Regions from separate parts of the Cytobacillus sp. FSL H8-0458 genome, predicted to be linked through region 2. Evidence: riboswitches for the same ligand, from Rfam matches in the RefSeq annotation. Region 2 holds a riboswitch; the other holds the start of a gene.
The links. A riboswitch is a leader RNA that binds a small molecule or an ion and turns the genes downstream of it on or off. The one in region 2 is predicted to bind cyclic di-GMP.
Positions count from the first base shown of each region.

Region 1: another riboswitch for cyclic di-GMP. It lies ahead of NYE23_RS15895 (anti-repressor SinI family protein); the one in region 2 lies ahead of NYE23_RS23685 (methyl-accepting chemotaxis protein).

Region 1 covers NZ_JBBOBR010000001.1:3,237,000-3,242,775, forward strand. Annotated here, with positions in the region: gene NYE23_RS15880 (NAD(P)/FAD-dependent oxidoreductase) at 1-387, opposite strand, end outside; gene mnmH (tRNA 2-selenouridine(34) synthase MnmH) at 759-1,817, shown strand; gene NYE23_RS15890 (helix-turn-helix domain-containing protein) at 1,996-2,319, shown strand; gene NYE23_RS15895 (anti-repressor SinI family protein) at 2,419-2,565, opposite strand; cyclic di-GMP riboswitch class I at 2,596-2,684, opposite strand; gene NYE23_RS15900 (hypothetical protein) at 2,852-3,118, opposite strand; gene NYE23_RS15905 (DUF5658 family protein) at 3,168-3,467, opposite strand; gene NYE23_RS15910 (LPXTG cell wall anchor domain-containing protein) at 3,579-4,292, opposite strand; gene NYE23_RS15915 (CalY family protein) at 4,364-4,957, opposite strand; gene sipW (signal peptidase I SipW) at 5,042-5,620, opposite strand; gene tapA (amyloid fiber anchoring/assembly protein TapA) at 5,622-5,776, opposite strand, start outside.
Region 2 covers NZ_JBBOBR010000002.1:502,651-508,426, forward strand. Annotated here, with positions in the region: gene NYE23_RS23675 (hypothetical protein) at 24-386, opposite strand; gene NYE23_RS25310 (hypothetical protein) at 402-1,607, opposite strand; gene NYE23_RS23685 (methyl-accepting chemotaxis protein) at 1,734-2,663, opposite strand; cyclic di-GMP riboswitch class II at 2,725-2,808, opposite strand; gene NYE23_RS23690 (alpha/beta hydrolase) at 2,975-4,501, shown strand; gene NYE23_RS23695 (MFS transporter) at 4,941-5,776, opposite strand, start outside.

The DNA of each region.
Region 1 (5,776 bases), on a different contig from region 2:
TTTTGCCAGGGACCCTGACAGATATTGAAAGTTTGGATATTGAAGCCCCTGATTAAGAAGGATTCCTTTCAGCTTTTCATGCTCGATCATAAGCGAGTAATCATAATCTCCCGGCAGAATGCTGTAATCCATGGCAAACTCTTTTTCCCCTTCCTCAAACGCAATTCGGGAAAATGAAAAGCCGTTATCAAGGATTTCACGCAGTACATCCAGCTCCTCAAAAATTTTCAGGCTCTTCGGCTGCAGGAGTTCCCCCTTATAAACGGAAGATGGGGCATCCAGCTTCTCCATTACGATGACATCAATATTGGCTTGAGCCAGCTTCAATCCCAGCGTCAAACCGCCAATCCCACCGCCCACAATTGCAACCTCTGTATTCAAGGACATGTTTCCACCACCTTTGCCTTTTATTTAACCTCCTTTTTAAAAAGCAAAACCAATGGATATGCTGATATTACAAAGTCTGGAAAAAATTATAAGAACAAACTTTTAAAAATAGGAGTATGATTGTGATAGACACCTATATTTTCAAAATCCTGTATAATAGTGAGAGTAAAATCAATTAACGTACCCTTAGGGCTATATATAGCAATACCACAGTCTAACGGGCAGTAAGATCCCCACTAGAAACTGCAGTAAAATTCAAAGGTGAATTAACGGGGCCCAAACTGCCCGTAAAGGCTCGATTAGTTCAACTAACCAACTAGCGGGAAAACCCCCACTGATTGGAGTTTCACTTTAATTTTGGAGGCAATAAAATGAGAGAAATAGCAGTCGAACAATATATCCAAATGGACAACGCAGTTCCGGTCGATGTCAGGTCTCCAATCGAATTTGAGGAGTGCAGCATTCCCGGTGCTGTCAATGTGCCGCTTTTCACCAATGAAGAGCGTGTGGAAATCGGAACACTATATAAGAAAGAAGGATCTGATGCAGCGAAATGGAGAGCGATGGAAATCGTTTCACCTAAAATTCCGTCCATGATGCAGAAAATCAGAGACCTGAAAAATGATGGCCTTCAGCCTGTCATTTACTGCTGGCGCGGCGGCATGCGCAGCAAAGCGGTTACTACATTTATCACATATGCCGGTGTTTCGATCCCTCGTTTAATTGGAGGATACAGAGCTTACCGTCAATATATTCTGGAAAACACAGCAAGCCTGATTCCTGAAAAAGCAGTTGTTCTGCACGGAATGACCGGCGTCGGGAAAACGGATGTTCTGAAGGTGTTAAGCGAAAAAGGCTATCCTGTTATTGACCTGGAAGAAATGGCGGGACACCGCGGATCGATTTTCGGTTCCTTTGGCATGGGGTACGGCAGCACACAAAAAACATTTGATGCACTATTGTATCAAGCCCTTTCTGAGGTTAAAGGCTACCCTTATATTATTATGGAAGCCGAGAGTAAGCGGATTGGCAAGGTGGTTCAGCCGGATGAGCTGCTGGATACTAAAAAAACCGCAATCCACATTGATATGTTTGCAAGCATCGAATCCCGTGTCCAGCGTATTCTGAGGGACTATGTGGAACCATATCAAAAAGAAGAATGGTTCAAGCCAAAAGTGGATGAAAGCCTCGTTTTTATTAAAAAACGTCTGAAAGATACTGAAATCCGCGAGCAGCTTGATGAATCAGCTCAAACGGAGAACTACGAACTATTTATCAAGCTTTTATTAGAATACTATTACGATCCGCGCTATGCTTTTAAACAGCATGACTATGAGGGCGAATTCCACCATGTGAATGCTGATAATGTGGAAACAGCTGCACAGCAAATTATTCAAATAATTGAGAAGCAAAATGCTCCCGTCTTATGACGCGGAGCATTACTTTTTGAGAGCGACAAAAGATATATTTTTATAAAACACAGATAACTAACTATTTAAATCGGTTGACACTGTGGTATGATGATAATAATATTGAACAAAACGTTCTTAATATGGAACTCATTATGATAAAATCCTATTACATACAAAATAAGGTGTGTGGTATACGATGATCGGTGATCGTGTAAAAAAACTTCGCCAGGAAAAGAAAATGTCCTTATCCGAGCTTGCGGACCAGGCCGGTGTCGCAAAATCATACTTAAGCTCACTTGAGCGCAACCTGCAAACCAACCCTTCTATTCAATTCCTTGAAAAAATCGCGGGTGTTCTGAATGTTCCCGTTGACCATCTGATCCATGAGCAGATTAACAAGGATGACCTAGATTCCGAATGGATGAAAATTGTGAAAGAAGCGATGGAGTCTGGTGTTTCAAAGGAACAGTTTCGGGAGTTTTTGGATTTTAATAAATGGAGAAGCGGACAAAAATCATAATTGCAATGAGCCTGAATGCACAGGCTTATTTTTTTGGCAAAATAAAAAGCATTTCCATATAGAGATGTCTCTAACAGAAATACTTAGCCATACCGGATATTAAGCTTCGATCAGAACCTCTTTGGCTCTGTTATTATGTAAAAACTCTCTAATTTCTTCCTTTTGCAATCCTAAGTTTCTTGCTTCCATAATTAACTGCAGCCACTCCAAATCAATTCCTTCGACCTTAACATTTTGCTCTGTCAAAACTCTTCCCCCCAGGATACGTATCGTATTCCAGGCAATCCAGCCATCGTAGTATTTTTCAACACCTTAGACCCGCGACTTTGCGTCCCCATCTTTCAATGAGTTTGCCTTTTTCTGCGCCTATCGACTCAAAGAAATATTTTCCATAGATGTATTCTACTATGACCATATTGCTAACATTGTCAGGTTTTGTAATTTTTATTAATTATTTTAATATTAAATTAATTTGTTTTTCGACATAATCCTAATACTTTTTATGTATTTGATTACCTGAACCCCTCATCTTTTACAGTAAGTTGTTATTTATGGTCGAACTCCTTTTGGAGTAGTAGGAAAGTCCGATTCTTTTTCTGTAGTTTTTGCTGACTTGTTTTATTGTATAGGTGTGCGGGATTTTGCATTTCTTAAAGGTCGTGTGGACTGGTTCAAGAGTCATAGCATCCAAGAAGATTTCATTCGTTAAATCAGTGTGGCAAATCGGGCATAGCCAGCCTTCCAATTCACTGCTGCTGTATGAAGGTTTGTGGCATTTATGGCAGATCTTTCGATACATTTTCAGCCTCCTCATTTGACTAAGGATAGTAATTTCACTCTATCGGTTATTAAGATAGAGCTTCATAAATCCATAAAACATGAAATACTAATATGAATGAATAAAGATATGCTGCACCTTTTGCCACTACCTTTACTTTAGTTTGCGGCGGAAAATTAATCGAAGTTGACAGCAGGATTAAAAAGCATGAAAGAACAGCTTTAACAGAAAGAAATAATAGGGGTTCTATCGTATAGAGAAAATCCATAATTGGATTCACTTCTTCAATCAGTGAAAGTTTCATTCCAAAGAACGTCAAGAGACCATCCAAAAAATTAATGAAGGCAAGATACTGCAGAATTTTTTTCATAAGTTCACCGCTTAATGTGTAGCTTTTTGATTATATTCATTAACTGCTTAGATAAGTTCTAAACGCGAATAAAAATTAAGGCCTTAAAGAATCAGTTCCTCAGGCCTTAATCTAAGTTTCACTCCGCAGCCTTCTATAACGCCATAATAAAATTACGCTTCCGGCACCTAAAAATAATGTACCGATAAGTAATAAATTGTAATTATTAGTTGCAGTATTTGGGAGCTTATTAACCTTCTCTGGAATTACCGTGGCATCTGTGGATGGTGGTGAATTATTAGTTCCCCCTCCAGAATTATTATTATCTCCTGATCCGGGAGTCTCGTTGCCGGTTCCTTGTTCACCTGTTGCCTCGGCAAGAAAAATGATTTCAACCTCTGCAGCAGAGTTTTGAAATTCATTTCCTAAATGCTCTGGCAATGTTACTTGGAAAAATAAAGTTTCTTCTGTCCCTTTCGCTAATTCTCTGGGAGAGAAACCTTTAAAATCTTTAAGTTTTCCTTCGTAAAGCATCTTTGTATCTTTTTTAACCTCAAGCTCTAATTCCTCAAAAAGTCCTTTAATAGACTTTGATTTTCCAATGTTAGAAGTATATTTAAAATCTTGATTGCCATCATTTTTTATTGTGATATTTCGGGGCATCCAATCGCCCGGTTTTAAATTATCTACCTGAAATAGGTACCTATTTGAGTTCTCTAAGTTCGTATTAATATCAATATCTTTGTCCACTGCTAATGCAGTTTCGTTTCCAAAAACAATTAAGATAACAAAGCTATAAATAATAAATATTTTTATAGGTTTTGCCAGCAGACTTTTAACTTTCATGGCATTCCCTCACAACAATAGATTTAACAAAAGGCGGGAATTTAATTCCCCCCCTTTGTTTTGAAAAACTATTATCTTGCAACACCAGCGCCTTGCTTACCGTTAAATGTCCACTCAAGTTTTAAAGAGTCACCTTGGAATTTATTTTGATCCTGGCCATTATCTACAAACTCGAATTGAACATAAAGTTTGTCTCTAGTTCCTGCCGCCAACTTACCTCCTCGTTCTCCAAGGTAAGCGCTCCAGAAATTACCCGAGATAACATCTGGACTCATAGTTTTTAGGTCTGAAAGAGTGGTTGACCAAACAGGCACGTCAACTTTATCAGCATTAAGTAAGAAATTGACACGAATATATTTTCCAAAATCTTCGCTATTATTATTATTTGCATCCGTTACAGTATAGTTTGTGCTCATATCTATTGTAGCAATATCAAGTGAACCACCATTAACCAAGTCAAATGAACGAAGCATTGTATCACCGGGCTTAATATTATTTACATTTATAATTGTTGTAGGGTCTACGTTTAAATCTAAAGTTCCAGCAGCAAATGTTGCATCAGCTGTTGCAGTGTCACTGAAGTATGCAAATGTACCCCCACCAACTAATGAAATACCAAGTGCTGCAGATGCAATTCCCATACCTAACTTTTTCTTAAGATTCATAATAAATTTCCTCCTCTTACCCCTTTTTGGGTATGTATAATTTTATATATTGACCCCTGTATTTCTACAGGGAGTGCAACCAAATTAAGCAGTTTTTTCTTCTGAATCAGCTTTGTTTCTTTTAGGATCAATTTCTCTTATAGCCTGGAAGATGCTGAATGCTGCATACCCTAGAAGTAGTAAACCTGGGCCAATAAGCAGAATAGCACTACCTTCTTTTGATTGAGCAAAATCTATAAAATATCCCACATAAGGAAGGGTGAAGCCAGTATAAATAGCTCTTACATTTTCAGATAGCACAGGCTCCATGTCTGCAGTTTTGTTGTTATCTCCCTTTGTTTCATACATGACATGATCTCCGCTGCTGCTGACACCGATTACTCGGTGAGTAATTAATTTTTCTTCGCTAGCCTGGAATGTAATGACATCATCTTTCTTGAGAGCCTTGCTTTCTTTGGAGCTAAGCGGCTTTACTGCAATAACAGACCCAGTTTGGAAGGTAGGCTCCATAGAGCCTGATAATACTGTCTTAAGCTGATATCCAAAGGCCTGCGGCTCTCCTCCTGACGCTTTGGAGGAGACCACTAAAAAGGCCATTAAAATTAAATTAATGAATAGTACCGCTGTTATAATGTTGCTTATAATTTTCAATGCTTTTTTCAAGCTATTCACCTGCCTCATTTGAGCTTTCTTCAGAATTAACCGGAGCTTCTGATGCCTTAGCCTTGGTATCTTCCGGCTTTGATTCTTCTATTGGTTTCTCTTGTGGCTTTTCTTCAACTTTAGACTGTTCTACTTTCTGCCCTTCTTTTGGTTCTT
Region 2 (5,776 bases):
ATTATTCTTTAAAAACGCTCAACTCACCGATACTGCTCTTTAAAAATCAGCTTAAACTTGGGCCTTAATGTTATTTCTATAATGTTTTCATATAAATCTGATTCACCATGAAACAATCGAATGATCGCATATTCCTTTTCATCCGCAGCAATTTCTATTTTCCTTACAGAAAGCAGCTTCATATAGGAAAGAACTTCATTAGAGTTTTTTTCTCTTACATCCATTATAAATTCATCATAAAAAGGAGATAGCCTGACCTCCATCACTTCATTTTCATTTTCAAAAATAAAAGATGAAGTGTCATAATAAAAATTCTCCTTCTCATCTTTTCTCCCCGGCAATGATTCAAACACCGATATTAGGTCAGCTTCTTCTGGGATCTCCATGATTATACCCTCCTATTAAAAACAGCGATTACCATTCCCTCCATTCCTCTGTTCCCTCCATTCCTCTGTGATGTCCCCGTCAAACTCCAAACCCGCTATGCCTGCAGCTTCCATAATGTATTCACAGAGCTCTTCTCTTTCAAGTGTTTCGATAAAGTAATCATACTTTTCATTTAGCTTGTTCAGCTTTAGAGTCACTTGTTTTACATATTTCTTGATCTCTTTTTCCGTCAATCCGCTATCTTGGGTCAGGTTTTTCATAAACGAATCAAGAACCTTATTGGCAGCCCTGATATTTTCTTTCGTGAACTGATCATCACCATCTGCCATTCTCTTTTCCCACTCATTTACAGGCAGAGCCAGTTCCCCAAATTTCTTATCCTTTTCTGCATCCCTATTCTTAATTTTCTGCTTGGTGTAATACACTTCCTCAATGTTTTCACACACAGAGAGATCGCCATCTTGTACATGCGTATCGGGAAAGATGAGAGCCTTCATCTTAGGCAGATTTTCAGTAAAACGAATTGAGGGTATCTCCCCACAATTAATCAGCTTTAATTGTTCCAAATGCATCAATTCACCAATAGACGAAAAATCTTCAACCCCCTTGCAGCTCTCAAACTCCACATCACTCAGCGGAGCCTTCACTTTGCGAAGCGCACTAACATCTTTTAAACTCCTAAGATAATTCAACTGGAGCATTTGCAGGCTTGCTATCTCTTGGATTCCTTCAAGTGTGACAATATTTGATTGTGTTAAAATAAGCTCTTTTAAGCTTGTTAACCCACTAAATTCAGTGAGATTCCTGGCTTTCGGCTTATAGCTCCACAGCTGGGCTCTGGTTAGCTTACTTAATTCATTCAGTCCCGCCGTTTTACTCGGCAGTTTCCCGTATACTTCTTGCAGATTCTTAAGTTCTCCTATTTTAAAAACATTTCTAGTGGTTGTTTCATTTATCGATAGAATCCTTAGGTCCCTTAAGCTATAGATTCCGCTCATGTCTTTTATAAAGGAATTAAAAACATCCAAATGTTCAATACCCAGGCATTCATTCAAAAAATAAACATCTGGAGAATCAAAATCTGACACACCCACATGTTTAATGCTATGTTTATTGATATATTCCACACTCTCATTTATAGCGGCCGGATCTTCAAAGATTACCTTCTCACCAGTTTCACTCCTGCGGATATAGACATTCCCTTCATAATAAAACGGCATATGGATACCTCTTTTTCATTTAACTTACTGCATACTATAGAATTTCTCCGCCGCCATCCATTTTTCCTATCAACCAAAAAAGAGCTGCTATAAAAGCCGCCCCATCATAACGTTTTATACGTTTTCCTATAAAATACCCTTAAAACCTTTCGCCTGCTCATCCAGCTTTTTTGCTGCTTCCCCGATATCTTTAAATGCGGATACCGCCTGTTCATTAAGAACCTGATTTTCAGAGATGCCTGACTGCGATTGCAGGGTGGCGTCACTGATTTTGTTGATTTCACTTGATATTCCTTCAATATGGGCGTTGACTTCCTGAATGGAGTCCTGCACCCGGTTTGCGAGCTTTCGCACTTCTCCGGCAACGACATTGAAGCCTCTGCCATGCTCGCCGGCACGTGCTGCTTCTATGGCTGCATTTAGGGCGAGCAGGTTGGTTTGGGCTGCTATTTCCCGGATCGTTTTTACGATGCTGCCGATGGATTGTGCCTGTGATTTGAGAGAATGCAGGATTTCCAGGTTCCCTTTGGACTCAAGAACAAGCTTGCCTATTGCCTGAGCGGCCTCTTCACTTCTCTCAATTCCAGCTTTTGCTTTCTCACTAAGGGCTTCTGACATTTCCTGCAGCTGGGATGCCACCTGTGCTGTATTCGTTTCCCGTTCTGTTATATCTGTTGCAATCTTCACGACACCAGCGACCTTGCCGTCATTCCCGAAGACCGGTGTGTATGTAGCTTCGAGCCAAATAAGGTTTCCCTGTTTGGTCACACGCTGGATCTTTTCCTGAAAGCTCTTGCCATTGCGCAGATTCTTCCAAAGCTCCTGGTATTCCCTGCTGGCGGAAAATTCTGGGGTGCAAAATTGCTTATGCAGCATATTTGGCATCTCTTCTGCCCGATATTTCACAGTGCGGGCAAAATTTTCATTTGCCCAGAGCACTTTCCCATTCCCATCAAATTCAATCATCGCCAGAGAATTTTCAATTGCAGCCAAAACAGCTTCTTTTTCTAGAACCTGTGTGCTTTTAACATGATTAGGCTGATACGTTGTAAGCATGCTCTTCCTCTTTTCAAAAAAAGTTTATCAGAACATATCCTTACAAAAGAACTGTTCCCCTGTAAGTGCTGGCCGGTTGCGCTACTAGCTCGAATTCATTCAAGCGCCCAAATTACCTTGAATTCTCTTTGCTTCCAACTTGTTCTATTTATATGTCTATAGTACTAGTATCGGTTTGGCATCACAATTTTAAATGCTCTGCTCTTCAATATGCTGAAAATTCGAATAATTAAACATTAAGACCCATGATTCCCATAATTAGTAAAAGTAGAATAGAACTGTAAGAGATGATGAAGAAGGGATGGATTTATCTGAAAAATAAGCTGATTGCGTTATCTTTGGCTTCTGTTTTAAGCTTTTCACTTTTTCCGGAAAGTAGTTTTGCGGAGCAAACTGCTGTGGAAAACCAGGCGATCATACCTGGTGCGCACACAGTAACAGAACAATACTTTGACGGCGCCGGCAACAACTGGCTCACAACAAAGAATCCCCTGCAATATCAGCAGGCAACTCTTTACGGCAATATCGGCCTGACTCCTTATCTATGGGGAAATGCAGCAGAAGGAACCGGATGGCATCAAATGTACAAGCCTGCTTCTGTAACGGGGACTCAGGTAAATGGTGTTTTTGAAGATGCCCAGTTTGTCATCAGGGTTCCGGATCACTGGAATGGCCGGCTGGTAGTTTCGGGAATCCCGGCGACACGAAATGAAACGTCGACCGATCTGCTTTTCAGCGATTATGTATTGGAAAAAGGATATGCTTTTGCTGCGATCGATAAAGGCACCCAGGGTGAGGCTAATTCGGATGATCCATTTGCAAAAGTAAAAAATGCTTTAGTCAATGAAGATGATAGTGTAGCAGAATGGCATCAGCGGTTTCGCCAGATTACGAAAGCTGCTCAGCAGTACTTAGCCAGCCATTATTCGGATGGGCTGATCGATCCGGCAGACTCTTCTGATCCTGCGAGTGATTTAGTATCAGCAGAGCATAAGATTCCTACATATGCAATGGGAATTTCCAATGGCGGCTACGTCGTTCGCTATGCTCTTGAAAATGATGATCCGGAGAAAACCGGCGAACCCCGCCTGTTTGATGGAGGAGTCGACTGGGAAGGTGTTCTCTGGACGGAGAAAAAAGAAAACTTGATCAGTTCCCTGACCACTGTTGTGAATCATGCTGAGGAAGCTTTGTATGGCAGCGGCAAAGAACAGCAAAAAGCGGTTAAAGAGTTATACAAAGCAGGCTTGCCAAAAGGGTCGGAAAAACTGTGGGCCTACCATGATCAGGTTTACTGGTTTGTTTCGCTGAATATCTATCGGGATCATTTTGATCCTGAAGCACCCGGCCGGATGGAATGGAGCAATTACCTGAACTTCGTTAATGGCGTGAGAGATCGTTCCTATGATTCTATTTTTGAAGATTATAAGTATGTGACCCGGCCGAAGGAAGTAAAGGAAAATATTAAGGCGGTGGCCAATACTGGAGATATTGATGTGCCCTTGATTTCTTTCACAGGTTCCCTTGATTCGCTGATATTCCCGGAGATTCATGCCAAGGGCTATCAAGAGCTGGTCAAGAAAGCCGGAAAGCAGGATCTGCACAGAATGTATATGATCGAGAACGGCAACCATGTAGACAGCCTTGTCTGGAACCCAGGTACCGATCCGGATCAAGAACTTCAGCCTCTGCTGCCTTATGCTCATCAATCATTTGACCTGCTAGTTGACTGGGTGGAAAACGGTAATGCGGCCCCTGCGAGCAAAACGGTTGATGCACCGGAGAACCCGGTTAAGGTCATTAATTTGAAAACTGGGCTGGAACGGGATCCCCGTTAGGCTGGAGCAGATGTGGTTCGGAAATTAGACAAATGCTTTCCGCACAAATATTGAGCTTACCCGCACAGAAACTGATTTTAGTGGCACATGATAGCATCTCATGGCGGTTTTTTGTGGTAGAAAGATGCCCCAATCGTTATAGATTGGGGTTTTAAGCGTTTTTTAGTAAATAAGCTAGGGTTACCCCCAGGTTCGGACTCTAAGTGGTAAAATCACGTTCTCTCTGTCTGAAGTCACCTCGCTTCTGACTCTAAGTAGAATATTCCGGCTTCCTCTGTCCGAAGTTGCTCCAAGTTCGGACTCAAACTACTGCGTTTCTTCTTTCTCAGTCCGAAGTTGCCCAGGCTTCAGACTCAAAGTTGTAATATTTTCGCTCCGTCTGTCCGAAGTTACCCCGGGTTCGGACCCCCGCTCATCCTCTCCAAAACACATTATCATATCAGCGAAGAACCTTCCGGCTGCCCTCCATCAGCCACATCACTACCGGAAGCAGTCCAAAGGAAATCACGGTAATCCCCGTCCAGCCTCCAGTCTGCCATACCAGGCCGGCAAGCGTCCCTCCGGTTGCGACTCCAAGGTAATAGCTTACGAGATAGATGCTCGAAGCACCGGCTTTGTGATGGGCGGCGCGCTCATTTACAATAGCCGCCATCAGTGAATGCGCCACAAAGAACCCCAGACAGGTCAGGCATAGACCTATTACAATGACTGATAAAGAATGCACATTTGTAAGCAGGGTCCCTCCTATTAAAATGATTGTTCCAACTGAAACCAATGTGGTTTGCCTGAAATAAGCAGATAGTCTTCCGCCCATAACGGAGCCAACTATACCGAAACTGTATGCAAGGTAGGTAAAAGAAATATTTTTTACAGAAAGATTAAAAGGATCCTGTTCGAGGTAAAAAGGCAGGTATGTCCATACTCCTGTAAACGAAAACTGGAGGAAGATTCCCATCGCGAATGCAGGAAAAAGCTTCGTATTTTTCAAATGTGAGCCCATGCCTGACAAGTCTTTTTGTACAGATCTTTTACTGGGCTTAAAATAATGAGACTTTGGCAGAGTCATAAAATAAATGATGAATAGCAAAATGGAAAATCCAAATAGGAAGTAAACAGAAGTCTGCCAGCTGGCCATATCTGCAATGTACCCGACGAAGATTCGGCCGGCCATTCCGCCAATGGCATTGGCTGCAATATACATGGTGATGCCTAGACTGATGCTCCTAGGATCCAGTTCCTCCCCTAAATACGCGATGGCAGCTGCAGGCAGGCCCG